3 regions of the Martelella mangrovi genome follow, and region 1 is predicted to be linked to each of the others. Evidence: riboswitches for the same ligand, from Rfam matches in the RefSeq annotation. Region 1 holds a riboswitch; each other region holds the start of a gene.
What was found. A riboswitch is a leader RNA that binds a small molecule or an ion and turns the genes downstream of it on or off. The one in region 1 is predicted to bind thiamine pyrophosphate.

Region 1 (9,906 bases):
CAAATAAGACCGGCTGATCAGGTCGTGAATGAAGAAGCCCGGACACGCTGTTCCGGGCTTTTTATTGGGGTTGGCGCTTGCGTTCCGCGTGGCGGTCGCAGCACGCATTCATTATCCGTTACCTGTTGTTTTTGCTCACGGACAGCACCATAATTCCTCAAGCGACTATTATAGGTTCAAGAGGTTTTTTGAGGCGATGTTTTCCATTGGCGAGCTTTCCCGGCGCACTGGCGTCAAGGTGCCGACGATCCGTTATTACGAGCAGAACGGGTTGATTGCACCGGCCGAGCGATCAGAGGGCAATCAGCGCCGCTACGGCTCCGATGATGAAAGCCGGCTGACCTTCATTCGCCATGCACGCGATCTCGGCATCAGGGTCGATGCCATTCGCGAACTGCTGGAATTGTCGTCCCACCCCGAAAAGCCCTGTGACCGCGCAGATGCCATTGCCCGCGACCATCTGGCCCAGGTGTGCGGGAAGATCGCACAACTGAAGCGGCTGGAGGCCGAGCTTGCACGCATCACCAGCCATTGCGAGGGCCACGCGGTCGGCGAATGCTATGTGATCCGCTCCCTTGCCGATCATGGTCTTTGCAGCCGCGAGCATGTGTGACTTTTTCAATTGACAAATCCGGCGTTTCGGCGCATCTGAAATTCATGATCAAGATCGTGACCCATTCTCGCGCGTATTTTTGGCTGTTCCAATAGGAGCGGCCGTGATTGATCATGTTCATCACCGGCCGCCTGGGGCGGCAAGGTGTTGAAAACATAACGTCCCGGACGGCACTGCAAGGAAAGCCAAGGGACGACAATGACTGAAGATCAAGATGAAATTTCGCTGGAACGACCCGCTCTGATGACCATCAGAAAAGCGGTCGAGGCCGATATTCCCCAAATTCTCGAAATGATCGGCCTTCTGGCCGCATTTCACGACGATGTGCTGGAAACCAGCGCCGACAGCCTGAAGCGCGACCTTTTCGGCCCCGCGCCGTGGGTAACCGCGCTTGTGGCCGACAGCGGCTCCACGCTTCTGGGCTACGCGCTCATGACCCCGCTCTACCGGGCCCAGCAGGGCAAGCGCGGCATGGACCTGCATCACCTGTTCGTGCGTGACGGTCATCGCAATCATGGCGTCGGTCAGCACCTGATTGCCCGCGCACGTGATTTTGCAAAGGCGGCCGGTTGCGCCTACATGTCGGTCAGCGCCGCCACGGGCAACACCAGGGCGCACCAGTTTTATCAGCAGATGGAGTTTGTTGCCCGACCGGTGACGGGCATGCGCTATCTGCAGACGCTGGCCTGAGCGGGCCGGTTCTTCAGTTTGCCGGAATGGCTTTCAGATACGCGCCGATCGCTTCCAGATCGGCGCGTGACAGATGCGAAATATTCTTCTGCACCTCCACCATCGAACCGCCGACCGTGTCGTAATCGGGCGTAAAGCCGGTTTCGAGATAGTCGGCGATTTCGCTTGCCGTCCAGTCGCCGATATCGCCGGAGCCTGGTGTGATATCGGGCACAATGCCGTCGCCGCCCTCCGGATTGGGCCCGCCTTCCAGCCAGTGGTCATATTTCAGTCCGCCGAACAGGTTGCGCGGTGTGTGGCACTCCCCGCAATGGGCAGGGCCTTCGACGAGATACTGCCCGCGCAGCACATCCGGTGCGGCGTTCTCCAGCTGTGCCGGTGATTCACTGTCAAAATAGAGCAGCTTCCAGAAGGAAACCGACAGCCGGATATTGAAGGGAAAGGTGATGTCGTGCGGTTTGCTCGGTGCACTGCTTTCGGGCAGCGTCATGAGGAAAGCGTGAAGGTCCCTGATGTCCTGATTGTTCATGCGGACATAGGATGTGTAGGGCAGGGACGGATAGAGGTTTTCACCGTGCCGGCCAATGCCTTTCTTCATCGCGTTGGCGAATTCGTAGAAGCTCCAGTCGCCAATCCCGTGTTCCTTGTCGGGGGAGATGTTGGGCGCATGGAACGTGCCGTAATGGCTGTCGAGCCCCAGGCCGCCGGCCAGAACCAGCCTGTCGTCACCCGTGGCGCCCGGTGCGGCATGGCAGCCGGCACATCCGCTTGCCCAGAACACCTTCTCGCCGTTCTGGACATTGGCCCCGGCAATGTTGCGAAGGTCGTCCGGATCAAGCTTCGGCGGCGTCAACGCAACCACAAACGCTGCCCCCATGAACAGGGCGGCAACGATCAGAACCCCGATGGTAATGCGCTTCACGCTCTGGCTCCCTCACAAACCGCCCGCCACCGGTGAAATCGGCCAGGCGGCGGCGTTCGTCAGTTCTTGACGCGATAGATTTCGTGACAGGCGCCGCAGTTTGCGCCGAGCGTCCGCATCGCCTGGCCGACGGCGGCCTGATCGGCAGGCAGATCGGCCAGCAGTGCGTTTGCATCGCTTGCAAGTTTTTCAGAGCGGGCGGTGAAGTCGTCCATGTTTTCCCAGATCGCCGGACTTGCCTCGCTATCGTTTCCGGTTTTCGAATCTTCGGGGAAATGCGTCGGGAAGTCGGTCGCATGCGTTGCAATCGATGAAAGAGCGCCCTCGACGACGACCGGGTCATAAGCCTTCTGGCCCTTGGCGATGGCGCCCAACTGGCCCATGGCCTGTCCGATGGCTTTCATGTCGTCCTGGCGAAGCATTTGCGGAGCATCCTGTGCCATCACGGTGCCCGCGCCCAGACAGAGCGACAATGCGCCTGCAATCAAAAACTGCTTCTTCATTCGGTTCCTCCTTCTCTTCCTGCCGGCACTATACTGTGCTGCCGGCAGGAAACCAATGGGAAGAGGATATTGTTGGCGTTCAAATGGGTGTGGCTGAGTGTTAACCACCACTCTGTGTTGAAATCACGGCCAGAAGGCGTGGAAATGGTGGGTCGGGCCGTGGCCTGAGCCGACGGCAAGCGCGTCTGATGCGGCGATGGCGTCGGCCACATAGGTTTTGGCCTCTGTGGCCGCATCACTAAGCGAAAGCCCCTTGCCGATTTCGGCGGCGATCGCACTTGAGAGCGTGCAGCCCGTGCCATGGGTGTTTTCCGTTTCGATGCGCTTGCCTTCAAGCCATTGATGGCCCTCTGCGGTCACCAGCAGATCGGGGCAGTCTTCGCCGTCCAGATGTCCGCCTTTCAGCAGCACGGCCTGTGGCCCGAGACCGCGCAGCGCCTGGGCCTGGGCGATCATCGTGTCGCGATCGGTGGCGACGTCTTCGTCCAGCAGGGCTGCCGCTTCCGGCAGGTTCGGCGTCAGGAGCGCGGCGAGCGGCAGCAGATGCTCCTTCAATGCCTCGACCGCATCTTCCGGCAGGAGCCGGTGGCCGCCCTTGGCCACCATCACAGGGTCGAGCACCACCGGGACCTCGACATGGTGGCGCAGGCAGTCGGCGATGGTAACGGCGATATTGGCATTGGCGATCATGCCGATCTTGATCGCGCTGACGGAAACATCGTCGAAGATTGCGGTGATCTGTTCGGAGACGAAGGCTGAGGGCACCTCATGCACGCCGGTCACGCCACGGGTGTTTTGCGCCGTCAGCGCCGTCATGGCGGCCATGCCATAGGTGCCGCGCGCGGAAAAGGTCTTGAGGTCGGCCTGAATGCCGGCGCCGCCCGACGGGTCGGAACCGGCGATTGAAAGAATATTCGCAATCATGTCTTTGCCTTCCCGATGGCCGCTGAAAGGGCCACCGCTGCGTGATGGGGATCGGGTTGTCCGCAGATCGCCGAGACGACGGCGATGCCATCTGCACCGGCCTGAAATGTGGCCGGTATGTGCTCGGCTTTCAACCCGCCGATGGCCACGACCGGAAGATCGGACCGCCCTGCCACTTCGGCAAGCCCGTCAAATCCGAGCGGGGCGGCATGGCCGGGCTTTGTGCGGGTCGCGAAAACCGGGCCTGCGCCGATATAATCCAGCGGGGCCGGGTTGAAACGCCGTGCGGCCTCACGGCTGTCGATCGAAAGCCCGAGCAGCATGTTCGGCCCGATTTTTTCGCGCACGGCGATCGGGTCGTCGTCTGACTGACCGACATGGACACCGTCTGCGCCAAGCGCGATTGCTGCATCGACATCGTCATTGACGATCAGGCGGGCATCCGTGCCGGCCAGAACCTGCTGCAGCTTGCGTCCGGCTGCAATCCGTTCTGAGGTCGTGGCATCCTTCATCCGAAGCTGAACCATGGTTGCGCCGCCGCGCACGGCCTGCCGGGTTGTTTCTGTCATGCCGAGGGTGCTGCAAAGCACGGGATCGAGCACAAGATAAAGCGAAAGGTCGAAAACCGGTCTCATGGAAGGGTAATCCTTGCCTCGGCTTCAAGTTCCGCCGGCGTCAGCGATGCGAGCTGATCGAGAAAGTGGACAGCGAAAGTGCCGGGGCCCTCAGCGATGTCATGCGCATGGCTGCCGGCGACCGCATAGAAGGACAGGGCGGCCACGGTTGCAGAAAACGGGTCGTCCGGCCGGGCGCCCGCAAACGCGCCGACAAGGCAGGTCAGCGCGCAGCCAAGCGCCGTCACCTTCGGCATGATCGGGGAACCGCCGTGAATGCGTGCGCTGCGGGTGCCATCGGTGACAAAGTCGTTTTCGCCGGTGACGGCCACCACCATGGTGCGCTCGGAGGCCAGCCGGCGGGCGGTTTCCTCCGCCGCTTCCACGCTGTCACCGGCATCCACGCCCTTGCCGCCGCCTGTCGCGCCGGAAAAGGCCAGGATTTCCGAGGCGTTGCCGCGCAGGATCGTCGGTCCGCGCTCAAGCAGCTCGCGGGCGGCGTTTCTGCGAAAATCCGTTGCAAAATGGGCAACAGGATCAAAAACCCAGGGCGTGCCCTTGGCCGTAGCGCCGTCGATAGCGGCCTTCATGCCGCCGATCCACAGGGGTGACAGCGTGCCGATATTGACGGTGAGTGCGGAGGCCAGTCCGGCGAACTCGCCGGCTTCTTCCTCGCAATGCACCATGGCCGGGGAGGCGCCGGCTGAAAGCAGCACATTGGCGGCGACATTCATCGCCACGTAATTGGTGATGCACTGCACCAGCGGCGCCTTTTCGCGCATTTCTTTGAGAATGGTCGCGGTGTCTGTCATTCCGGTTTCCCTTTCAGTTGTGGCGGAAAAGCCGGACGGACCAGAACAACGGAAGGCCCGAGTGACTCCCTCCGCCGGTATGATCCGGATCAGGTTCCAAGGGTGCTTCTCAGCCCGCTGCAGCGGACGCCCCCGTCGCTCTTGATGGCGTTGTTATATCAGAAAAAAACGCCCCGATAAGGGGCGTTGCAGGTCGATGGGAATTTTTATTGACGCCTTTGATTCACCGCGAATTCCCTGCGGATCCCGTCACCTGTCGCGTATCTGCGTGGGATGGGGGAGTGGGCCGTGTTTTTTGCCCGAAGCCCCGTGAAGATGGGTCATCAGTGTTTGCGTGCGGGTGAGAAGCGCGGGATCTTTCAGCAGTTCCGCGCGCTTGCAGGCGATGCCGGCCGTCTGTTCATCGCTCAGCGGCACGGCGCTGGCCAACTGGTTGAGCTGCAGCTTGGTGTTGGCGATGCCTTGGGGTGTGCATCGGGCAATGCGGTTCGCCACCGCGCCGATACGCCGGTCAAGGGCCACCGGTGTTTCGAAAATATCGTTGAAGATACCGGCGCAGCGGGCATCCTCTGCATTCATCGGAGCGGCCGTCAGAAACAGTTCCTTGATGGAATGAAGGCCGGCAACCGACAGAAACCGGCTGTAGTCTTTCGGATTGAAGGGAATGCCCAGCCTGTTTGCGGTCATGACGACACTTGCGGTCTTGAGCGCATAGACAAGGTCGGCGGCCAGCAGCAGCCAGAGCGCACCGGCATAGACCGTGCCCTCGACCTGCGCGATCACCGGAAGCGGGGAGGCGTAAATCGCCTCGAACATGGCAAATATCGGATCATCCGCAAGGTCATCGTCAGGCCTGTATTCATTCAGGTCATGGCCTGCGGAAAAGATGCCGTGCGAGGTCTGTGCCTTGATCACCACGACCCGCACGCCCAGTTTCTCTGCCTGTTCGAGGCAGGAGATCACGGCCTTCGACATCTCCGCATCGAAGGCGTTGCGGGTACACGGGTTATCGATTGTAATCGTGGCAACCTTGTCTTCGAAGCGAAAATCGATCTTGTCCATCCGTCGTTCTCCTTAGTCGTGACGAAAGGGGGTAGATGCAACTAAAGGATGATTTTGTCGAAATTACGCGTTGGGATGACGCCTGTTTGCGGACGTCGAAGACAACCAGCCGCCGCAACGAAAAACCCCGGCAGGTCGCCCTGCCGGGGTGGAGTGAAATCATGGCGGTCGTGCGCCGGTCTATTTCATCGTCGGCATGGAGAATTCCGCGCCCGAGCGGATGCCCTTGGGCCAGCGGCTGGTGATGGTCTTCATCCGGGTATAGAAGCGCACGCCTTCCGGCCCATGCATGTGGTGATCGCCGAACAGCGACGCCTTCCAGCCGCCGAAGGAGTGGAATGCCATCGGGACCGGGATCGGCACGTTGATGCCGACCATGCCGACCCTGATCTTGTGGGCGAATTCGCGTGCGGCATCGCCATCGCGGGTGAAGATTGCCGTACCGTTGCCGAATTCGTGGTCGTTAATCCACTGCGCCGCTTCGTCATAGCTTGAAGCGCGGGCAACGGAGAGAACCGGACCGAAAATCTCTTCCTTGTAGATTTTCATGTCGGTCGTGACCCGATCGAACAGCGTCGCGCCGACGAAATAGCCGTTTTCATAGCCCTGCAGTTTCAGGTTACGGCCATCGACAACGAGATCGGCGCCCTCTTCGACGCCCGAATCGATATAGCCGAGAACCTTGTCGCGGGCCGCTGCGGTGACCACCGGCCCCATATCTGCTTCGGGATCGGTGCCGGGGCCGACCTTGAGTGCGGAAATGCGGGGTTTGAGCTTTTCGATCAGCCGGTCGGCGGTCTCTTTGCCCACCGGAACGGCAACGGAGATTGCCATGCAGCGCTCGCCGGCAGAACCGTAGGCTGCGCCCATCAGCGCGTCGGCAGCCTGATCCATGTCGGCATCGGGCATCACGATCATGTGGTTCTTGGCCCCGCCCAGCGCCTGGCAACGTTTGCCGGCCGCCGTTGCCGTGGTGTAGATATAGCGCGCGATCGGCGTTGAGCCGACGAAGCTGACGGCTTCGATATCGGGATCGGCGAGGATCGCGTCGACGGCTTCCTTGTCGCCCTGGACGACGTTGAAGACGCCGTCGGGCAGGCCTGCTTCCTTCAGCCATTCGGCAATCAGCAGTGCTGCGGACGGGTCACGCTCAGACGGCTTCAGAATGAAGCAATTGCCGCAGGCCAGCGCCACCGGGAACATCCACATCGGCACCATGGCCGGAAAGTTGAACGGGGTGATGCCGGCAACGACGCCGAGCGGCTGGCGCATCGACCAGCTGTCGACGGCGGTGCCGACATTTTCGGTATATTCGCCCTTCAGAAGCTGCGGCGCGGCGGTGGCGAATTCCACCACTTCCATGCCGCGCTGGATTTCGCCCATGGCATCGGAAATCACCTTGCCGTGCTCGGCAGTGATGACGGCGGCAAGCTCGGCGGTGCGGTCCTCGAGAATGCCGAGGAACCTGTTGAGGATGCGGGCGCGGCGCAGCGGCGTGGTCTCCGCCCAGCCGGGAAAGGCCGCTTTTGCGGTTTCGACGGCGGTGCGGACATCGGCCGGGCTTGCGAGCGACAGTTCGCCGCTCTGTTCGCCCGTTGCCGGATTGTAGGTCGGTACGCTGCGGGTGCCGGACCCGGCCACCACCTTGCCGCCGATAAAGTGCTGGATGGATTTCATCGTGTTTCCTCCGTTGTTCCGGGCGACAGGCCCAACCGCTCTCTTCTGCGTCATCCTCGGGCTTGACCCGAGGATCCGATAGCACGGAACGAAGCCGTATGGACCCTCGGGTCAAGCCCGAGGGTGACGCAAGGAAGAGCCGTTGGTGACCATGGGGTCGCTCTCGCGTTCAAATGATTTGCACACTCTCGTCTATTAATTTTTGCAAAGAAACAGGATAGTTTACAAATCCGTTGTGCGGAAATTAAAGGATAGCCATGGACTGGGATCACCTGCGTATTTTTCTCGCCGTGGCAAGGCGTGGACAGATCCTGGCTGCCGCCCAGGCGCTCGGGCTCAACCACGCCACGGTGTCGCGCCGTCTCAACGCTCTTGAAAATACGCTCGGCGAACCGCTGTTCGAACGCACGCCGGCAGGCTCGACGCTGACGGAGGCCGGCGAGCGTCTGCTGTCGGTTGCCGAGCGGGTGGAAACGGAAATCCTCGGGGTTGCGGAGGATACGCGGGCGCGCGGTGCAAGCCTTGCCGGAACCGTCAGGGTCGGCGCGCCGGATGGTCTGGGAACCTATTTCCTCGCCGGTGAACTCGGCCGTTTGCAGGAAGAACACCCCGGACTGATCATCGAGCTCGTGCCGCTGCCGCGCACATTCTCGCTGTCGAAACGGGAGGCGGATCTGGCGATCACGCTCGATCCGCCGGAAGAGGGGCGGCTGGTCGTGTCGAAACTGACGGATTATACGCTCGGTGTTTATGCGGCGCGTTCCTACCTCGACCGTTTCGGCACACCGGAGGATGAGCACGCGCTTGCCGGTCATGTCGCGGTGACGGGGGTGGAGGACTACGCCTATGCCTCGTCGCTGAATTATGCCAATCATCTCGGCCGCTCGGCGGGCCGACTGTTCCGCTGTGCCGGTGTTGCCGGGCAGATCGAGGCCGTGCGCGCCGGCATCGGCATCGGCATCCTGCATGATTTCGTCGTGCGTGACAGCCCGGGGCTCGTCAGCATCCTGCCCGAAATCCGTTTCCGGCGCTCCTACTATCTGCTGTCGCATCCAGATACCGGCAATCTGGCGCGCATCGCACTGGTGCGCGCCTTTTTGACACGGCGGTTTCGCGAAGAACGCCGCCGCTTCATGGTCGAATGATGCCGCTCAAAGACGAGCATTTGTGCGTGGTGTCAAGAGATACTCGATTTGGGCAACTCCTGACATATCGAAATGACCATTGTGGAGAAATGGAGCTTCGTCGACTCTGATCTTTTTGTCACTCATGTTGAACCGCGAAATCAAAAAAAACAGGCCAGCCGAAGCGGACCTCCACAAATTCGCATTCGTGGTTCGTTCAAAAAGTCAGCAGTCGATCTTCGCTTCAGTATCAAGGACATAAGGTTCCGCGGCGCCCCACTCTCTGGTGAAGTCATCGGCTGGGATAAGCTCTTTTTTATCCGCGCTCAGCGTGAACACAAACTGACCATTAGCATTCATTTTCACCAGATCGCCTTCTACGGTATAGGTCCTGTTGACCATGAAGCCGTCGCTTCCGGCTGCACCCTGTCCATTGCCGCAAAAGCCGAAGCTGGAAACAAGTTCCGCATCCGCATTGGTGTAGACGCCTCTCAAATCGCCAAGGTCCCATGCAAAAACAGAAGAAGCCATCATTCCCGAAACAGCCAAACCAATCGCCAGCGCCTTGAAATCGGAGGTTTTCATCGCGCAATCATCCTTTCTGAATCAAAAAGTTATGGGCGACATAGACCATAGATGTGCCAGCACGGCAATTGATCACCTGATTAATTTCCACCTCGGTAAAACGGCTCTTCAGCGCAACTCGGCTCCAAATGTCTGAACAAGCCTAAGCATCCTGCATGATTTTGTGGTGCGCGACAGCTCCGGCCTTGTCAGCATCCTGCCGGCAGTCCGGTTCAGGCGGTCCTATTATCTGCTGTCGCATCCCGACACCGGCAATCTGGCGCGCATTGCACTGGTGCGCGCCTTCCTGACCCGTCGTTTTCGGGAAGAGCGCAGCCGGTTTGTCATTGATGCAGGCTAGAGCCGATCAGCTTGGAAGGCCGAAGTCCTTTTCCAGGCTT
Region 2 (9,906 bases), on a different contig from region 1:
CCCTGACTTCCGCTACGGTGGAAAACTGTGCCAGCATCCATGCGCCGAGATCGATTGCCGACAGCACCGGCACATCATCGGCTTGTGTGTCATCGGGGCCATGCGTGTCGGCGAAGGCAAGCAGGGAGAAATTCAGCCCGGCCTCGTTCAGGCCTTCCACCACTTTCAGGTCCTCGACGCTGCCATTGGGCACCACGACGCCGAAAATGTCGTAGCGGCTCTCATAGGTCAGCGGTGCATGATTGCCGGCCTTTGACGAAAGCTGTGTGCCGCTGGGCAGGAACGCCGCCAGATAAGGCAGTTCCACCGGCAGCTCCAGTGTGCGTCCTGCGTAAACGGAGCCGGAAAGATCTGTGTAGAGCAGGGACGTGCACATGGATTACCTCGTTATCTATTGGCGCATTGGCGAGAGAGTATTGCGGGGTTTTCGCCGGCGCAAGGTCTGAGACTTTTGAAGATCATTTCTGACCTCTGCCTGTCAGGTGTTTGCGACCGTTTCGATCCGTTCCATGCCGCCGACGGCCGGGGCAAAATCGGCCCAGACGTTCCTGGCGCCCGCCCGCCAGGCGTCCATGTCCTCGGGCTGGAACACGATGCCGCCATTTTCGTGCGCGGTTTGCATGGCTGCGGTTTCGTCTTCCACAATCAGTGCATTGAAATAGAGCGCGGCCTCGGCTGAAATCGCCTCCAGAACGGCTTGAGCCTCGGGGTCGAGCCCGTCCCAGAACCCTTGAGAAAAATAGATCACGCCGGACGCGCGGATATGCCCGGTTTCGGTCAGGCACGGCACGACCTCGTAGAGCTTGAACCCGGCATAGGCGGATTTGGTCAGGTCCATGGCATCCGCAACCCCGGTGGCCAGCGCGTTATAGGTTTCGGTAATCGGAATGCCGACGGGAACCGCGCCAAACGCGCTCCACAACCCGGTATGAAGCGGACTGTTGATCACCCTGATCGTGACGCCTTCAAGCCCTTCCGGCCGGGTTACCGGCGTTTTCGTCAGAAGATGGCGGGCGCCGTAGTCGATAAAGCCGCCGACGATGAAGCGCTCATCGGCAAGCGCGCCTTTCAGTTCCGCGCCCACGGGGCCTGCAACCACGCGGCCAAGGTGTTCGGGACTGCGAAACAGGAACGGCAGGTCGAGGATCTGCAATTGCGGCACCCATGACGACAGCGCCGAAACGGTCGAAAGGCTTGCTTGCACGGAACCAAGGCGGATGCTGTCGGCGACCTGTTTTTCCCCGCCCAGCGCGCCATTGGCGACGATGTTGAAGCGAAAACGCCCGGGCAGCCGTTCCTCGGCCTTTTCGGCGATATAGCGCCAGATCCTGGTTTCCGGCTTGTCCTCTCCGAGCAATGAGGCCACGGTCACCGTGGTCTGCGCCAGGGCCGGGCGGGCGATATACGGGGCCGAAAGCGCGGTCAGCGTAGCGGCTTTCAGGAAATGGCGACGGGTGAGGGGCTGCATGACGTTTCCTCTCAGATCAACAGGGTGCAGGTGCAAAGAATGGCGATTGCCGCAAGAAGTGCGGCGAGATAGGGCAGCACCGCGCGAAAAAGCGCGGCCGGGGGAACCTCCGTCACGCCGGCCACCACCAGAACCAGCATGCCGACCGGTGGCGTCAGGCCGCCGATCATCAGCGTGGTGACGATGATCACGCCGAAGGCAATCGGGTCGATGCCCGAGCCGGTGGCAAGCGGCAGCAGAAGGGGGCCGAGAAGCAGGATCGCCGCGCCGATATCGAGAACCAGCCCGGCGCCAAGCAGAACGATGACGGAAAAGGCCAGAACCGCGGCCGGAGAACCGCCGAAAGCGGCAACGGTTGAGGCGATCATGCCGGATACGCCGTCGACGGCCAGCTGAAAGGCAAACGGCCCGGCCGAACCGATGAGAAGGCCGATGGCCGCAGCTTCGGTCGCGGTCTGTCGGAAAACCGAAAAAAGCGCTGTCCGGCGCGTTTTCGAAAAAGCCGCAAGTGCAAGTGTATAGATGGCCGCAAGGGCTGCCGCCTCGGTGGTGGTGACGATGCCGATGCGGATGCCGGCAACCACGATGACGCCGAGCCCGAAGGCGGGGACCGCTGCAAGCAGGGATCGCCGGCGTTCGCCCCTAGCCACCGGTCTGCTGCCGGGCAGATTGCGGGTCGTGAGGTAAATGGCGATGGAGAGAGCCGCCGCCATCACCAGCCCCGCAAACAGCCCGCCGAGAAGCAGCGCGCCCACCGAAAGATCGGTGGCGGCCGCCAGAATCAGGAAGGCGATTGACGGCGGGATGATGTTGTCGAGCACCGACGAGGCGGCAATGATTGCGCCGGAGCGGGCCGGCGGATAGCCATGGCGCACGAGTTCCGGGTGAAAGGTGGTGGCGGAAAACACGGCATTGGCGACCGAAGAGCCGGAGGCTCCGGAAAACAGCGTGCCGGTGGCCAGCACCGTCTGGGCCAGCCCGCCGCGCCGGTGGCCGACCAGTGAGGCGGCGAAGGCCACAAGGTGCCTTGCCGCGCCCGAGGCGGAAAGGGCTGCCCCCGTCAGCAGGAAGAACGGAATGGCGAGCAACAGAAAGTGGGACATGCCGGAAACGGTCGTGGTGACGATGGTTTCCGTTCCAAGATTGCCGCCGAAGGGAATGGCGATCATCGCCGCCGCGATGAAGGCGTGGGCAAGCGGTGCGGCGGCGGCAAGGCCGACTGCTGCCGCAAGCGCGATCGCAATGCTTGCAGGCAGGGCGGTTGTGACGGTGACGTGCAGGCAGGCGTAATAGACTGCGGATGCAAGGGTCGCCGATGCCGCAAGCGGCAGAACCTGCCGTTCGCCGATGCGGCGAAGAACGAGAATGATCGCGAGAAGACCGCCGCCTGCGCCGGTCACCGCAAAACGCACCCATTCGGGAAGGCCGAGTGCCGGCGATGTGCCGCCGATGAGGTTCACGACGCGCGTGCTGCCGAAAATCAGCACAAGAGCCGCCAGCAGGCTGAACGCATCGGCAATGATGCCGGCCAGTTTTTTGGCAGACGGGCCGAAAGGCAGGTCAAGCCGCATGGCAAGCGGCCCGGACAGCGCAAGCGGCGCGGCAAGGGCAATCAGCGCCACATTCAGCCAGATGCCGAGATCTTCCGTTCCGATAACGCCGGTGTGAAACAGATAGCGCAGAACCACGCTGGTCAGCACCACAGCGAGCATCACCGCCAGCACGGCCGCGGCGACCATCGCGAGTGCCGTTTCCAGCCGCGTGGCAAGCTGTGCTGCCCGGGCGTGCAGCGTGCCGGGCTTTTCCGTCATTGTGCCGGGGGTGCGATGGCCGTGTCTACGCTGCGGCGAAGTTCACGGGTTGCGGCTGCAACGTCGGGTGCGTGGAAAATTGCGGAAATCACCGCAATGCCGTCGGCCCCTTCGGCCATCAGCCGTGGCACGTCTTCAAGCTTGATACCGGCAATCGCGCCAACCGGCAGGTCGGGCCGCGCCCGTTTGAGGCCGCGGCGCAGCGCACGAAAGCCGTTGAGGCCCACCGGAGGATCCATATTGATCTTGGAAAGCGTCTGGAAAACACCGCCGATACAGGCGTAATCGACCGGTGCGGCTGCCGCCCTGGCGCCGTCGGAGGCGTTCTTGACCGTGAGCCCGATAATGGCGTCCGGGCCAAGCAGCTTCCGGGCGATCTCCGCCGGCATGTCGTCGCTGCCCAGATGCACCCCGTCGGCCTCGGCCGCAAGGGCCACGTCGACCCGGTCATTGACGACGAAGGGCACACCGGTGGGCGCGAGCGCCGCGCGGATTTGAACGGCGCGTTCGACCATCTGACGGGTTTTGGCGAATTTGTCGCGATACTGGATCAGCGTTGCGCCGTTTTCGGCGGCAAGCCGCGCCAACTCCGCCAGCGGCGCGGCCTCAACCAGACCGGCATCGACAATGGCGTTCAGGCGATAGTCGACCGTTCTCATGGCCGTGCCCCGGCAAGAGTTCCCGGCGAGCAGATGTTACGAATGTCCAACGGCATAGAAAGCGCTCCACGATCATACGAAGACCGGGCAGCGGCGCGGGCGCGAAAACAGGGAACGCAACCATTTTCCGTTCCTACGCCGGTATGACCCGGATCAGGTTCAAGGGTCCGGCGCATTGCCATCTCAGCATCGGATGATGCTCCCCTCGGAATTTCCGTGATTCTGTCGGGCTTTGCGCCCCCTGTCAACAGGCTTCAGACGGCGCCGAATGCGGCTTGCCGGAAACCGGACAGGTCTGTGAGCACGGTGTCGGCGCCTGCGCTCTGAAGCCGTTCGGCATGAAGCGGCCTTACGCCCTCAAGGTGGCCGCCACCGACAAAGCCGACGCAGCGCATCCCGGCGCGGCCGGCGGCAATGACGCCGGCAATCGAGTCTTCAAGCACGACACAGTCGCCGGCCTGCGCGCCGCTCTGTTCGGCGGCGTACAGAAAAACGTCGGGCGCGGGCTTGCCGTGTTCGACCGATTCCGCACTGAAAGCGCGGCCGCGGAAACGGTCGGCAAAGCCGATACAGTCAAGCGCCACTCCCAGCCGTTTGTAGGAGCCGCCGGACGCGATGCAGTAGCCGATGCCGGCCGCATCGAGACTGTCGAGCATGTCCGCGGCACCCGTCATCGGCTGAAGTTCGCGGGCGTAGCGGTCAAACAGCCGCGCATACCAGTCCTTCTGAAACGCGGGCTCAACCGGCTTGCCCGTGCTGTTTTCGACAAAGGCGGTGATCTGTTTGATCGAGGCGCCGAGAAACTTCTCGACCAGCGTATCCCAGTCGACCGTTATCCCGTATTCTTCAAGCGAGGTCTGGAGTTCGGCGAGCGCGATGATTTCGCTGTTGGCGAGCACACCGTCGAAATCGAAAATAACTGTTTTGTTCATGAGGTCCTGGCCAGAATGCGTTCGGCGGTGATGTCGTCGGTCACAAGCGTGGTAACGAGCCCGCGGCGGATGGCGGCGATGATGACGTCGACCTTGTGTGTACCGGCTGCGGCAAGCACCCGTTCGGGAACCTTTTCAAGCGCATCAAGCCGGATGCCGACGGCACAGTCGTTGATGAAGTGGTCGACCTCCCGGCCGTTGTGATCGATAAAATGGCCGACGATATCGCCCACAGCACCTTTTTCGGAAAGGGTCGCCGGTGTGACACTGGACGGCAGTCCGGTGTTCATCAGAACGGACCTGTCGGACAGATCGCCGGCAACCAGAACGGCGAGATCGAGGGTTTTCAGCTTTTCCAGATGCTCGCTGAAAACGGCATCGGAGAGAAACTCCTCCCTGTCTGTGCCGGGCGAGAGGTAGACCGGGGCGGCAAACAGCGAATATCGGGCGCCCAGCCGGTCGGCAAAACCAGAGGCGATCCCGAACGTGTTGAACGATGCGCCCTGCGATGTGCCGCCGATCATCGATATGATTTCGATCTCCGGCAATTGCATGCGCGGCAGATGGGTCATCGCATTTGTCAGCGTCATGCCCCAGGACACCCCGATCCGCTGCCAGCGCGCCTCGCGCAATCCTTTTGCCAGGTAGTTGGCAAGGGCGACCCCTGCGGGGCGCTGATAGTCGTGATTGTCCGCATTGGCCGGCGCCACGATGGCGTCGGCAAGGCCGAAACGGGTCTTCAGGTCTTCCTGCAGGCGCAGGCGCATGACATGTGGCGACTGGATATCGACCCGCACCAGCCCGTCGGCGCGCGCACTTCTGATGGCCTGGTTCACGCGCAGCCGGGTGACCCCCATCAGTGCCGCCACTTCGGACTGGGTCATTTCATTGATGAAATAATGCCAGCAGACCTCGACCAGAAACGCCTCGGTTTCCACACTCGTTTCACTTGCCACCAGGCGCATCCCGTCGCGCGTTTCATACCTGTCCGTCATATGAACCGTTTTCATCTGAAATGCAAATTTGACATTTGTAAATTTACATTTATGTTTTTATTGAAACAAATGTAAATGGCGTGTAATACGCTTTTGTCACGGGGTGTTCCGGCGGGTATCAACCGTTCTGACGCCTTTGCAAGGAGTATGTGTTGTGTCGGAGGAGGTCAAAATAGCATGAAGGCGCTGGTACTGGAGGAAAAGGGTCGACTGAACCTCAGGGAGATCGATCTGCAACAGACACTCGGTCCCGACGATGTCAGCATCCGCGTGCACACCGTCGGCATTTGCGGATCGGATGTGCATTACTATACCCACGGCAAGATTGGCCCCTTCGTGGTCGATGCGCCGATGGTGCTCGGCCATGAGGCCTCCGGCACGGTGGCCGCAGTAGGCGCCAATGTTGGCCACCTGAAACCCGGCGACCGGGTCTGCATGGAGCCCGGCATTCCCGATCCGAATTCGAAGGCGGCAAAGCTCGGCATCTACAATGTCGATCCGGCTGTCCGTTTCTGGGCAACGCCGCCGGTGCACGGATGCCTCGCGCCGGAGGTCGTTCACCCGGCGGCCTACACCTTCAAACTGCCCGATCACGTCACCTTTGCCGAAGGCGCGATGGTCGAGCCCTTCGCCATCGGCATGCAGGCGGCGATGCGGGCTGGCATCAAGCCCGGCGATGTCGCGGTCGTCACCGGCGCCGGCCCGATCGGCATGATGACCGCGCTTGCCGCCCATGCCGGCGGTTGCTCCAGGGTCATCATTGCCGATTTCAGCCAGCCCAAGCTTGATATCATCGGGCGCTATGACGGCATCGAGACCGTTCATCTCGGCGAGACATCGATGGCCGAAGCGGTCGCGCAAAAGACCGGCGGCTGGGGTGCGGATATCGTGTTCGAATGCTCCGGTGCGCCATCGGCCATTCTCGGCGTTTCCGGTCTTGTGGCGCCGGGCGGCACGGTTGTTTTCGTCGGCATGCCGATCGATCCGGTCCCCGTCGATATCGTCGGCCTGCAGGCGCGTGAAGCACGCATCGAAACGGTGTTTCGCTATGCCAATGTCTATGAGCGGGCCATTGCCCTGATTGCCAGTGGCAAGGTCGACCTCAAACCGCTGATTTCCGATACGGTGCCGTTTGAAAAATCGGTGGAAGCCTTCGACCGCGCCGTCGAACAGCGACCGGAGGACGTCAAGCTTCAGATCGTTCTGACGGATGACGCCTGAGGGCGTCGCCGCTCTGCCACATGAAACGTCCTATCAAGGGTCCTGACGTCAGAGTTCAGATATATTCGTTATTCCCGCGTCCTGATCTTTGCTAAGTATCCGGACGGGGAAATACGGGGCAGATCTGAATGGACCAGACGGAAAACCGCGGCATCGACCGCGACATGCTGATCATAATGCTGGCAGGCGGGCTCGTGCTGGCGCTTTCCTTCGGGGTGCGTTCGGTGTTCGGCGGGGTTGTCCTGCCCTTGTCGGATGATCTGTTCGCCGGCCGGATTGAAATCTTCTCGCTGTCGATTGCCATTCAAAACCTCGTCTGGGGGCTGGCGCAGCCGTTTTTCGGCATGCTCGCCGACAAGTTCGGCGACCGGCGGGCACTCTGGCTCGGTTTCCTGTGCTATGGGCTCGGCATGCTGATCTGCGTTTTCGGCACCACGCCCTTTGCCCAGCACATGGGGGCCGGCGTTCTGGTTGGCATGGGCGTTTCGGGCACGGCTTTCGGCACGGTTCTGGCCGTGGTCGGGCGTGCGGCTCCGGCCGAAAAGCGCGGCTTTTACCTCGGCGTCGCATCGGCCATGGGGTCTGCCGGTCAGGCGCTGCTGCCGCTGTTGACGGCCTGGCTGATCAGCTCCTTCGACTGGCGCACCACGCTTCTGGTCGTCACCGCGCTGTTGACGCCGATGGCGCTTGCGATCCCGTTTCTGCACGTCAAGAGCAAGGTTTCCGCAACCCAAAGCGACATCGACCTGCCACAGACCATCCGCCATGCCTTCGGGCATACGAGTTTCGTGATGCTGGCGGCCGGTTTCTTCGTCTGCGGCTTTCACCTTGCCTTCATCACCGCGCATCTGCCCAATTACGTGCAGAATTTCTGCACCGGGACCGGGCTTTCGGCGCCCGAACTCAGGGCGCTCGGCCTGAAGGCGCTGGCGCTTGCCGGCTTTGCCAATATCTTCGGCACGCTGATTGCCGCCCGCCTTGGCAATTTCTTTGCCAAACCGCATGTGCTGGCGGGGATCTATGCGCTCAGGGCCGTTGTCATTCTGGTGTTCATCTGGCTGCCGCTGACGCCGGCTTCGGTGCTGATCTTCGGTCTGGTCATGGGCGGCCTGTGGCTGTCCACCGTGCCGCTGACCAGCGCGCTGATCGTCGTGATGTTCGGTCCGCGCGCCATGGGCACGCTGTTCGGCTTTGTCTTCCTCAGCCATCAGCTCGGCGGTTTTGCCGGTGTGTGGTTTGGCGGAATATGGTTCGACCGCTACGGCAATTACGATCTGATCTGGTATATGGCGATTGCGCTTGGCGTCATTTCGGCCCTGATCCATCTGACTGTGCGCGAACGGGCGGCGCCGGTCATGGCCGGAGCGTGAGGGCCTTAACACTTCCGAAAGCATGTTTACATTAATCTCGGCCCGTCCCTTCCAGCCGGGCGCGGGGCGTTTATTTCTGCGGGACTCTTTTCGCGGATTCGTCAAGCGTCTATGTTTTGAAAGGGGCGATTCGGTCTGTCAACGGCCGGGTCTTCATGACATGTGAACAGCCTCTTGAAGGCGGCCTTTGCGCTTTGCGGCAATTGATCGAGCGCAGCCCGCCGAAAGACAGATGCGGAAGAGACGAATGGAGCGGGGCGGCAAAAGCAACGAGGGCCGGATGATTCGCAAAAGGTGCGGCAAGCGCGCCATTGCGCGATGGCTTGCATCCGGCACGGCACTGTCGCTGTCGGCGGCAAACGCCTTTGCCGCGACGCCTGATGCCCCCATGCTGTCCTCGCGTGAGGTCATGGCGCTGTCTGCCTTTTGCGGCATTCTGGCGGCGACCGTGCTTTCCACGCTCTGGTTCATGCGCCTGCGCGGCCGCACCGAGGCGGAAAACCAGCGGCTTTCGCTTGAGCTGGAAAACCACCGCGAACGCATCGCCAATCTGAAGGCGCTCAACGCCGAGCGCAATCGCCGCATCGTTTTCTGGGAAGGGCCCGATGCCGAACCGGAATTTCTCGGCACCCTGCCGAAAGAGGCCGGTGCGCCCGAAGATGAAGATGCTTTCCTGAATTTCGACGGCTGGCTTTCGCCCGGTAGCACACGCCAGCTCGTGAGCGCGATCTCCGCACTGCGCAAGACGGCCAAGGCGTTTGAAATGCTGGCCGAGGCCCGCAATGGCTATGTGCTGGAAGTTATCGGCGGCACCACGGGCGGGCGCGCCCATGTCCGCTTCGGCGCGCTGGAAAGCGTTCGCGCCGAGCTTGCCGAACTGAAGGTGGAACACAAACGCCAGAAGGCGCTGCTCGATCGCTTCGAGACACTGTTCGAAGCCGTCGACATGCCCTGCTGGCAGCGGGATGCGGACGGTGCGCTGATCTGGGCAAACCGGGCCTATATAAACGCCGTGGAAGGCGGTCAGCGCGAAGACGTCATTGCCGAAAACCGCAGGCTGGTGGGCGCTGCCGTTCAGGAAAAGATCGACGAGGCGGTGCGCTCCGGCACGCGTTTCGATGGCCGCCAGCCAGTGGTGACCGGCGGAAACCGCACCTTCTTCGAACTGAGCGAAGTGCCCAATGGCGACGGCTCCGCCGGCATTGCCCGGGACGTTTCCGAACTGCAAGGCATCGAAGACGCGCTCGAGCAGACGCTTGAAAGCCATGCCGATACGCTCAATCACCTGAATACGGCGGTTGCGATCTTTGACGCCGACCGCCGGATGAAATTCTACAATCAGGCTTTTGAGAAACTCTGGAAGCTCGATATGGGCTTTCTGGAATCCCACCCCGACAATGGCGAGCTGTTCGAGCGCCTGCGCGCCGACGGCAAGCTGCCGGAGCCGCAT
Region 3 (9,906 bases), on a different contig from region 1:
ATTTCCGGCAGAAGCCGGGTGCGGCAATATTCAGCAATCTCCTGTTTCACATAACCAAGGTCTTCAGCCACCACCGGCCGCGTCTCCCATTTCAGCACCGCGCGCGGCGCAATCACATTATGCGACATGCCGCCTTCCAGCCCGCCGACATTGAGTGTCGCATAGGGCGGATCATAGCGCGAGCCGACGGGCGTGCGCTGTTTCAGCCCGTCGCGCAGTTCCATCAGCCGGGCGATATAGCGCGCGGCATATTCCACGGCATTGACCCCTGCATCGGGCGCGGAGGAATGGCCCGAGCGGCCGGTAAAGGTCACGGTATATTCGCAGCATCCCTTGTGCCCTTCGATCACCCGCATCAGCGTCGGCTCGCCGACGATCGCTAGCCCCGGACGCACTTCGCGGTCCTTCAGGTGCTCAACCAGCGCCTTTGCGCCGATGCAGCCGACCTCCTCGTCATGGGTGAAGGCGAAATGGATCGGCCGTTTTTCCGCCAGCGCGGCAAGTTCCTCGCGCCGGGCCAGACAGCAGGCGATGAAGCCTTTCATGTCGCAGGCGCCGCGCCCGTAAAACCGGCCATCGCGTTCTGTAAGTTCAAAGGGATCGCTCATCCACATATGCTCATCGACCGGCACCACATCGGTATGGCCGGAGAGCATCAGCCCGCCGGCAATCTCGGGCCCGAGCGAGGCGAACAGATTGGCCTTGGTGCCGGTCTCGTCGGTGAAGATTTCCACGCGCGCGCCGACATCGGCCAGCCTGTCGGCGATATAGGCGATCACCGGCAGGTTGCTTTCAGACGAGACTGTGGGAAAGGCGACCAGATCGGCCAGAATATCGCGGCAGGCGGCAAGTTCGAACATTTGCGCTTCAGCCTTTCACAAACAGCTTGCGCTCGATATTGCAGAGCGCTTCGGCGGGGCCATCCTCCCGGATGAGAATGGTCTCGGTGATTTCAAGCCCCCAGTCATCCATCCACAGACCCGGCATGAAATGCAGCGTCATGCCGGGTTTCAACAGCGTATCATCGCTGGTGCGGATGCTGACGGTGTGCTCGCCCCAGTCCGGCGGATAGGCAAGGCCGGTGGCATAGCCGCAGCGGTTCGGCCGCTCGATACCGATCTTCCAGAGCTCCCTTTCCATGGCCGCGGCGATATCGCCGGCGCGGTTTCCTGCGCGCGCCGCCTCGATCCCTGCATTGAGCCCGGCGACGGCCGCATCCGCCGCCGCTTTCATGTAATCCGGCGGCGTGCCGAAAAAGACGGTGCGCGACAGCGGCGCATGGTAGCGGCGATAACAGCCCGCCTGTTCGATAAACGTCGCCTCGCCCATACGGAAGTCATCGGCGTTCCAGGTCAGGTGCGGGGCAGAGGCGTCGCGGCCCGATGGCAGAAGCGGCATAATGGCGGGGTAATCGCCCCAGGCGTCGTCGGCTCCTTCGATTGCGGTTTTCATCAGTTCGCCGACAAAACGGTTCTTTTTCATGCCCGGTTCGGCGATATCCATGGCATGCGACATCACCCTGTCGGAAATCTTCGCCGCCTTGCGCATGAAGGCGATCTCCTCATCCGACTTGACCACGCGCTGCCAGTCGACGAGACCCGAACCGTCCTTGATCGTCGCATCGGGAAGGCCCTCGACCAGCGCCTTGTGCCCGGCCGCGGAATAGTAATAGGCGGTCATCTCCACGCCGATGCGGTTCCGGCCATGGCCGAGGTCCCTGATCTTGTCGGCAAGATCGTCCATCGGGTGGCAATCGGCAGCCTGCACAAACCGGTCGGCGTAATAGAGGATATGATCCTCATCGATGTAGGATGTGCGCCGCGCGCCGTTGGCATCCATCAGCCGGCCCCACCAGAACGGCATGCCCTCCCGCGTCACCAGCACGGCCTGATCGACATAAAACGACCAGCCGTCATAACCGGTCAGCCAGTTCATGCCGGCGGGTGCCGTGACGACCAGCACATCAATGCCCCAGGCGTCCATCGCCTTTCGGGTCAATGCCAGGCGGCGGTCATATTCGGATCGGGAGAAAGGCAGCGCTGGCATGGTTCCCTCGTTTTATTTGTGCACAACCTGTCAGGAGCAGGTCGCCGTGAATGAATTCCGGTTTTGAACGCATCGCCTTTCCGCCCATCTCGGCGTCATCCTCGGGCTTGACCCGAGGATCTAATCACCTCTCCCTGCGAGAGGAGGTGCGTTTCCTTGTGCCCTGCACTTCCAGCGCGTTCCATCCGCCAACGCCGCTCGCGACATAAGTGGCTGGATCCTCGGGTCAAGCCCGAGGATGACGCAGAAAGAGAGGGGAGGGTTCGCGATATTCACGTGCAGGATGTTCCGCTTTGCATTCCCATTGAGAGTTGTATACAACATTGTTTTAATATCGCGCGCAAGCCCCTTCCAACCCAACGAGGACAATGATGCTCACAAACGACCAGCTCGACCGTTTCGACCGCGAGAATTTCTTCCACCCCTCGACCCATCTCGCCCAGCATGCGCGCGGCGAAAGCGCCAGCCGCATCGTCAAGACGGGCAAGGGCGTGTTCATCGAGGATCGTGACGGCAAGAAGCTGCTCGACGCATTCGGCGGGCTTTACTGCGTCAATGTCGGCTATGGCCGCGAAAGCATCATCGAGGCGATTGCCGATCAGGCGCGGGAACTCGCCTATTACCACGCCTATGCCGGCCACAGCACGGAAGCGGCGATCAATCTGGCAAAGATGGTGATGGACCGCGCGCCGGAGCATATGTCCAAGGTCTATTTCGGCCTGTCGGGGTCGGATGCCAACGAGACCAATATCAAGCTCGTCTGGTACTACAATAACATCCTCGGCCGGCCCGAGAAGAAGAAGATTATCTCGCGCTGGCGCGGCTATCACGGCTCCGGGCTGATGACCGGTTCGCTGACCGGCCTCCCCGGCTTCCAGAAGAAATTCGACCTGCCGCTGGAAAAGGTGTTCCACACCACCGCGCCCTATTATTTCCGCCGCAAGGACCTGGCGATGAGCGAGTCCGATTTCGTGGCCTATTGCGTTGCGGAACTCGAACACCGCATCGAGCGCGAGGGTGCAGATACCATCGCCGCCTTCATCGGCGAGCCGGTTTTAGGCACCGGCGGCCTTGTCCCGCCGCCGGAAGGCTATTGGGAAGCGATCTCCGCCGTTCTGGAAAAACACGACATCCTGCTGATTGCCGATGAGGTGGTTACCGGTTTCGGCCGTCTCGGCTCGATGTTCGGCTCGGCGCATTTCAACCTGAAGCCCGATCTCATCACCATCGCCAAGGGGCTGACCTCGGCCTATGCGCCGCTTTCCGGCAGCATCGTTTCGGAGAAGATGTGGAAGGTGCTGGAACAGGGCACCGATGAAAACGGCCCGATCGGCCATGGCTGGACCTATTCCGCGCACCCGATCGGTGCGGCGGCGGGCGTCGCCAATCTGAAGCTGATCGACGAACTGGGTCTGGTGAAGAATGCCGGCGAGACCGGTGCCTATTTCCGCGCCGCCATGCAGGATGCGCTGGGCGAGCACGCCCATGTCGGCGATGTGCGCGGCGAAGGCATGCTGCTGGCCGTGGAGTTCGTGAAGGACCGCGAGACCCGCACCTTCTTCGATCCGGAAGAAAAGATCGGCTACAAGCTGGCCGCAGCCCTGCTGTCGGAAGGTGTGATTGCCCGCGCCATGCCGGAAGGCGACATTCTGGGCTATGCCCCGCCGCTGTGCCTGACGCGCGAAGAAGCCGACCAGATCGTCGCTGCGACGAAGAAAGCGGTGACGACGGTTCTCGGCTGACAAGGGTTTGGAAAGGCTTGCCCCCGGCGCATCCGGGGGCAAGCATATTCAGTGATGACCGATGACGTGCTGCACAAGGCGCAGCACCAGATGCAGTGCCAGAAACATGGCACCGAAAAGCAGGATGACATGGGCAAGCGGGGTCAGCAGACTGCCCTCGATATCGCCCGCAACATCGCGATAGTGATAAAGGCCGAAGCGTATGGTCAAGGTGGCAAGGCCGATCACCACCAGCACAAGGCCGGCTAGTTTCATGTTCCGATCTCCCTGAGGCGCTCGAGCGTTTACGAGATCGGTCTCTTTGGGGCAGCAGGACGCCGCCCGTCTTTCAAAATGCACAAAAGACCGAAACGCGAAAGACGGCCACCGGCCGCCTTTCGGTATTTTCGTATCTTCTATCGTGCTTTTGTGGCGATTTAAGGCCAGCGTCACTATTGCCCCGCAAGCGAAACCGAAATTTCCGAAACCGCGGGCGCTTCCTCGATCAAGCCGTTTGCCGCCATGAACGCGCCGAAGCGCTGGTAGCGACCGGCATCGAAGGCCGCCGGGCTCTTGGCAAAGCGAGCGACGGTATCGGCAAAGGCTGCACGGTTCAGCTCGTCGTCAAGATCGGGATAGGCCTCGGCGAACAGGCTCCAGGCCTCGTCCGGGTGATTGGTGATGAAGATCGTTGCTTTCTCGACGGCATCGAGAAAACGCGGCAGACGGTCATCATCGAGCAGTTCGCTGCGGGTCACATAGATCAGCTCGTCATAGACCGGAACGCCGTTTTCTTCCGGAAAAAAGGCTCGTCCCTCCTCGCCTTCGATGGCCATCTGGGTCAGCTCGAAATTGCGGAACGCGCCGATCGTGGCATCCACCTGGCCGGAAAGAAGCGACTGGGTGAGCGCGAAATTGACATTGACAAGGGTGATGTCATCCCGCGACAGGCCGGTGCTTTCAAGCATGGCGGAGACGACCGCCTCCTCGATCCCGGCGACGGAAAAGCCGATTTTCTTGCCTTTCAGATCGGAAAGCGACTGCACCGGACCATCCGCCATCACCGTCAACGTATTGAGGGGTGTGGACACCAGCGTGCCGAAACGCTTGATGTCGATGCCTGCGGCATGGTCGAGATAGAGGTTCGGCTGGTAGTGAACGCCGATATCGGCGCGCCCGGCGGCAACCATGCGCGGCACCATGGATGGATCGGCCGGCGGCACCAGTGTCACATCCAGTTTTTCATCTTCGAAATAGCCCTGCTGCTGGGCGACCACCAGCGGCGCATGGTCCGGGTTCACATACCATTCGAGAATGACATCGAGCTTGTCATTGGCAGCGGCCATGCCGGGCAACAATGTCAGCGCGGCAATCAGGGTCAGTTTCTTGAGCATTCATTCCTCCTTGTCAGGACAGTCCGGCCGCTCATGCCTGTGGCGACCAGCGGGTGAAAAAGGGAGCGGCGAGATCCACCGCCTTTCGAAACAGAACGGCTTCCAGCGCCAGGATCAGCATGGCCGCAAACACGGTCTCGCCCTGCATGCGGGCATTGGCCTGCACCATGACGAAGCCGAGACCGCCGGCAGCGCCAACCCATTCGCCGACGACCGCGCCCAGCGGCGCAAGCGGTGCGGCAATGCGCAGGCCGGAGAAAAGCTGCGGCATGGCCAGCGGAAGCCGGATGAGAAAGAGGAGTTGCCAGTGGCCTGCGCCATCGAGATGCGCGGCCTTGACGATGGCGCTGTCGGTGCGGGCAAGGCCGTCGGCAAAATTGGAGGCGACCGGAAAGAACACGATGATCGTCGTCATCACCACCTTGGACGCGATGCCGAAGCCGAACCAGAGCACCAGCATGGGCGCGATGACGAACACGGGAAAGGATTGCAGCACCACCAGCGCCGGCCAGACCAGCCGGCCGAAACGGGGAAAGCCGGCAAGCAGAAAGGCCGCACCGGCGCCGAACAGCGCACCGGCGGCAAAGCCTGCGATGATCTCACGCAGCGTGACCAGCGCTTCGGCAAACAGATAGGCGTGTCCGCTCCACAGCCTGACCGCGACGGAAAGCGGGGCGGGCAGGATATAGCGCGGCAGCGCAAACACCATGACCACCGCCTGCCAGAGCAGGATCAGGGCGCAAACCACCAGACAAAATCGGAAAACCGCATAAAGGCTCTGCTTCAACACCCCTCTCCCCGGCACAGCCGGGCAGCGGACGTAACAAAACAGGCTGATATTCTGGGCGTGTCGCTCAACACCAAACTCCGTTCCTACGCCGGCATGACCCGGATCAGGTTCAAGGGTTCGGCAAACGCCATCTCAGCATCTTCCACGAAGATCGCACCCCTCGGATGGGCATATCTATGACCACGTCGGCAGGCCCGGTCAAGGGGTGTCGACAAATGCTTCGGCGACAGGAATTCAACCGAATTGAGTTAATTACGTGTATTACATCCTAAAGTTGCCCTAAAGATTGGCGAAAAGCAAAACTTTCAGCTACCGTTCACAAAAACAGACTAAGGGTTCGGTGAAGGAAGAAAGCTGAACGGCGTGCCGGAACCCCGGCAACGCCTGTGGAATGCGGAGGAAACCAATGCTTATCGCCATCGTTATCGTGGCGGCACTGTTCGGCATGCTCTTCGGTTTTGACCAGGGCGTGATCTCCGGCGCATTGCCGTTCATCAAACAGGATTTCACCATCACGCCCTTCATGGAAGGGGTGATCACATCCGCCGTTCCGCTCGGCGCGGTTGGCGGCACGATCGTCGCCATGGTCACCACCGATCGCTACGGGCGAAAGCCGATGCTGATCCTCGGCGCCGTGATCTTTCTGGTCGGCTCGCTGATTTCGGCGCTCGCCTTCAACCAGTACATCCTGACGCTGGCCCGCCTTCTGATCGGCGTCGGCATCGGCGCATCGGCCATGACGGCCCCGATGTTTCTGGCGGAAGTGGCGCCGGCGCGCATTCGTGGCACTATCGTCTCCGCCTTCCAGTTGATGATCACCATCGGCATCATGGTCTCCTACATGTCGGATGCAGCCTTCGGTGGTTCCGGCGACTGGCGCTGGATGATCGGCGTCGGCGTGTTCCCGTCGATCATTGCCCTTGTTGGCATTCTGCTTTCGCCGGAGACCCCGCGCTGGCTGACGCTGAATTCCAATGCCGACAAGGCCCGCGACATCATCGCCAGGCTGCAGCCGGAATCCTCCGACGCAGAGATTGACGGGATCATCGCCGAAATCAAGGAAAGCGCCAGGGACGAGGAAGCAAAGCCATCCTGGAGCACATTCCTGAAAAAGGGCATTCTGCCGATTACCAGTTTCGCGATGATCGTGTTCGTGCTTCAGCAGCTCTCCGGCATCAATGCTATCATTTATTACGCCCCGGAGATTTTCAAGAACGCCGGCTTTTCCGGCACTACGACCGATCTTCTGGCAACTGTCGGCATCGGCGTGGTCAATGTCGCGCTGACGGTCGTCGCCATGTATCTCGTTGAATCCATGGGACGGCGCAAATTGCTGATCATGGGCTTTATCGGAACCTCGGCCGCCATGGCGCTGGTGACGGTTGCAACCATGATCAACATCGCCGCGACGCCCTATCTGGCAATGATCGGGATCTTCGCCTTCATCGCGTTCTTTGCCGTCAGCCTCGGCCCGTTGCCCTGGCTTTACATGGCGGAGCTGTTTCCGCTCAGACTACGCCCGCGCGGCATGGCGCTGCCCTCTGTCGCCAACTGGTTCTTCAACTTCGTCGTCGCCCTGCTGTTCCCCGAGCTTCTGGCAGGCATCGGCATTGTCGGGACCTTCGCGATCTTCACCGGTTTCTGCGTGATCGGCATTTTCTATGCCATCGCGGTAGCGCCGGAGACCAAGGGCGTCACGCTGGAGGAAATCGAGCAACGCACCGTTGCAGCAGGCTGATCTGCCCGCACCGCATGATGATCGACGGCCCGCCGCGAGCGGGCCGTTTTGCGTGAGACCGCCAAAATGCCTAAGACTAATGGCTGCATTGCCGCCAATGGACAATTGACGCCTACTGGAACAAAACGGCGGTGGCATTAAGCGGGAGGAGATGTCATGCACGAGCATACGGTGCGCACCCACAAATCATCGGAAAACCTGAAACGCGAAGACCAGCTGGCCTGGAAGATCGCCACTGTTGCGGCCGATCCCGTAGCGCTTGATGACGATGTGGTGGAGATGATCGGCAACCGGATCATCGACAATGCCGCCGTGGCCGCCGCCTCCATCGCCCGCCGCCCGGCGATCAGCGCAAGGGCGCAGGCAACCGCTCATCCGTTTATCCCCGGCGCAACGATCTTCGGTCTTGCCGCCGACACCCGGTTTTCGCCGGAATGGGCGGCCTGGGCCAATGGCGTGGCGGTGCGCGAGCTTGATTATCACGACACGTTTCTGGCCGCCGACTATTCCCACCCCGGCGACAATATCCCGCCGGTTCTGGCTGTTGCCCAGCATTGCGGGCTCTCCGGCGAGGCCCTGGTGCGCGGCATTGCCACCGGCTATGAAATCCAGGTCGATCTGGTCAAGGGCATTTGCCTGCACGAACACAAGATCGACCATATCGCCCATCTGGGGCCGTCGGCGGCCGCCGGCATCGGCACCGCGCTCGGGCTTGAGACCGAGACCATCTATCAGGCCGTGCAGCAGGCGCTGCATGTGACGACCACGACCCGGCAATCGCGCAAGGGCGAGATTTCGAGCTGGAAGGCCTATGCCCCGGCCTTTGCCGGCAAGATGGCGGTCGAGGCCGTCGACCGGGTGATGCGCGGCGAAGGCGCACCCTCTCCGGCCTGGGAGGGCGAGGACGGCTTTATCGCCTACCTTCTTTCCGGCCCGGGCGCCGAATATATCGTGCCGCTGCCGGAACAGGGCGAGGCCAAGCGCGCCATCATGGACACCTACACCAAGGAGCATTCGGCCGAGTATCAAAGCCAGGCGCTGATCGACCTTGCCCGCCGCATGGGCCCGAAGATCGGCGATCTCACAAAGGTGAAATCAATCCTGATCGAGACCAGCCACCACACCCATTATGTGATCGGCACCGGCGCCAATGACCCGCAGAAGATGGACCCGGACGCCAGCCGCGAAACGCTCGACCATTCGATCATGTATATCTTCGCCGTCGCACTTGAGGACGGCGGCTGGCACCATGAGCGCTCCTATGCGCCAGAGCGCGCCAGACGGCCCGAGACCGTGGCGCTGTGGCACAAGATCACCACGGCGGAAAACCCGGAATGGACACGGCGCTATCACAGTCACGACCCGGCGGAAAAGGCCTTCGGCGGCCATGTGATCGTCACCATGGAGGACGGCCGGATCATCGAGGATCAGTTGGCCGTCGCCGATGCCCATCCGCTGGGAAGCCGCCCGTTTGCCCGGCCCGACTATGTGAAAAAGTTCCGGATGCTGGCCGACGGGGTGATTGCGGCAGACGAACAGGACCGGTTTCTGGCAACCGTCGAGCGGCTGATGTCGCTTGCGCCCGACGACCTTGCCGGGCTGAATTTCACCGTGTCGCCGGACAGGCTGGGGGCACCGGCAAGGACGGGCATATTCGACTGGAGATGAGACAGATGCCGCCTATCCGGCCTTGAGGAGGGCGGGATCGGCGGCGCGTGATCGGGAGGAGAGATCATGACGCAAGCAAGGAAACCGAAGAAATCCGTGGCGCTTTCGGGCGTTGTCGCCGGCAATACCGCGCTGTGTTCGGTCGGCCAGAGCGGCAACGACCTGCATTATCGCGGCTACGATATTCTCGACATTGCCGACACCTGCGACTTCGAGGAAATCGCCTATCTGCTGGTCTATGGCACGCTGCCGACCGGGGCCGCCCTTGCCGCCTACAAGGAAAAGCTTGCCGCGCTTCGCGGCCTGCCTGCTGCCGTGCGCGGCGCGCTGGAAGAACTGCCCGCCGCCACCCATCCGATGGACGTGATGCGCACCGGCGCTTCGGTGCTGGGCTGCGTGTTGCCGGAGGCTGACGACCACAACAAGGCCGGCGCCCGCGACATTGCCGACCGGCTGATGGCCTCGCTGGGCTCGATGCTGCTCTACTGGTATCACTTCTCCCATAACGGCAGGCGGATCGATGTGGAGACCGATGACAGTTCCATCGGC

Region 2: another riboswitch for thiamine pyrophosphate. It lies ahead of thiE (thiamine phosphate synthase); the one in region 1 lies ahead of thiM (hydroxyethylthiazole kinase).
Region 3: another riboswitch for thiamine pyrophosphate. It lies ahead of ABID12_RS10255 (ABC transporter permease); the one in region 1 lies ahead of thiM (hydroxyethylthiazole kinase).

What each region holds. Positions count from the first base shown of each region.
Region 1 covers NZ_JBEPLY010000002.1:17,577-27,482, reverse strand. Annotated here, with positions in the region: gene ABID12_RS02535 (branched-chain amino acid aminotransferase) at 1-7, shown strand, start outside; gene ABID12_RS02530 (MerR family transcriptional regulator) at 197-613, shown strand; gene ABID12_RS02525 (GNAT family N-acetyltransferase) at 812-1,303, shown strand; gene ABID12_RS02520 (cytochrome c) at 1,317-2,180, opposite strand; gene ABID12_RS02515 (c-type cytochrome) at 2,285-2,728, opposite strand; gene thiD (bifunctional hydroxymethylpyrimidine kinase/phosphomethylpyrimidine kinase) at 2,852-3,652, opposite strand; gene thiE (thiamine phosphate synthase) at 3,649-4,287, opposite strand; gene thiM (hydroxyethylthiazole kinase) at 4,284-5,078, opposite strand; TPP riboswitch at 5,128-5,222, opposite strand; gene ABID12_RS02495 (enoyl-CoA hydratase-related protein) at 5,328-6,140, opposite strand; gene ABID12_RS02490 (CoA-acylating methylmalonate-semialdehyde dehydrogenase) at 6,321-7,817, opposite strand; gene ABID12_RS02485 (LysR family transcriptional regulator) at 8,075-8,962, shown strand; gene ABID12_RS02480 (hypothetical protein) at 9,167-9,526, opposite strand; gene ABID12_RS02475 (hypothetical protein) at 9,693-9,866, shown strand; gene ABID12_RS02470 (dual specificity protein phosphatase family protein) at 9,873-9,906, opposite strand, start outside.
Region 2 covers NZ_JBEPLY010000004.1:255,850-265,755, reverse strand. Annotated here, with positions in the region: gene ABID12_RS08065 (linear amide C-N hydrolase) at 1-376, opposite strand, end outside; gene ABID12_RS08060 (TRAP transporter substrate-binding protein) at 479-1,468, opposite strand; gene ABID12_RS08055 (TRAP transporter large permease subunit) at 1,480-3,279, opposite strand; gene thiE (thiamine phosphate synthase) at 3,276-3,938, opposite strand; TPP riboswitch at 4,052-4,154, opposite strand; gene ABID12_RS08045 (HAD family hydrolase) at 4,193-4,870, opposite strand; gene ABID12_RS08040 (sugar-binding transcriptional regulator) at 4,867-5,826, opposite strand; gene ABID12_RS08035 (NAD(P)-dependent alcohol dehydrogenase) at 6,043-7,086, shown strand; gene ABID12_RS08030 (MFS transporter) at 7,215-8,456, shown strand; gene ABID12_RS08025 (PAS domain-containing sensor histidine kinase) at 8,737-9,906, shown strand, end outside.
Region 3 covers NZ_JBEPLY010000006.1:11,452-21,357, reverse strand. Annotated here, with positions in the region: gene argE (acetylornithine deacetylase) at 1-860, opposite strand, end outside; gene ABID12_RS10275 (M24 family metallopeptidase) at 868-2,046, opposite strand; gene ABID12_RS10270 (aspartate aminotransferase family protein) at 2,418-3,788, shown strand; gene ABID12_RS10265 (hypothetical protein) at 3,837-4,043, opposite strand; gene ABID12_RS10260 (ABC transporter substrate-binding protein) at 4,220-5,161, opposite strand; gene ABID12_RS10255 (ABC transporter permease) at 5,193-5,948, opposite strand; TPP riboswitch at 6,015-6,122, opposite strand; gene ABID12_RS10250 (sugar porter family MFS transporter) at 6,358-7,689, shown strand; gene ABID12_RS10245 (MmgE/PrpD family protein) at 7,846-9,357, shown strand; gene prpC (bifunctional 2-methylcitrate synthase/citrate synthase) at 9,424-9,906, shown strand, end outside.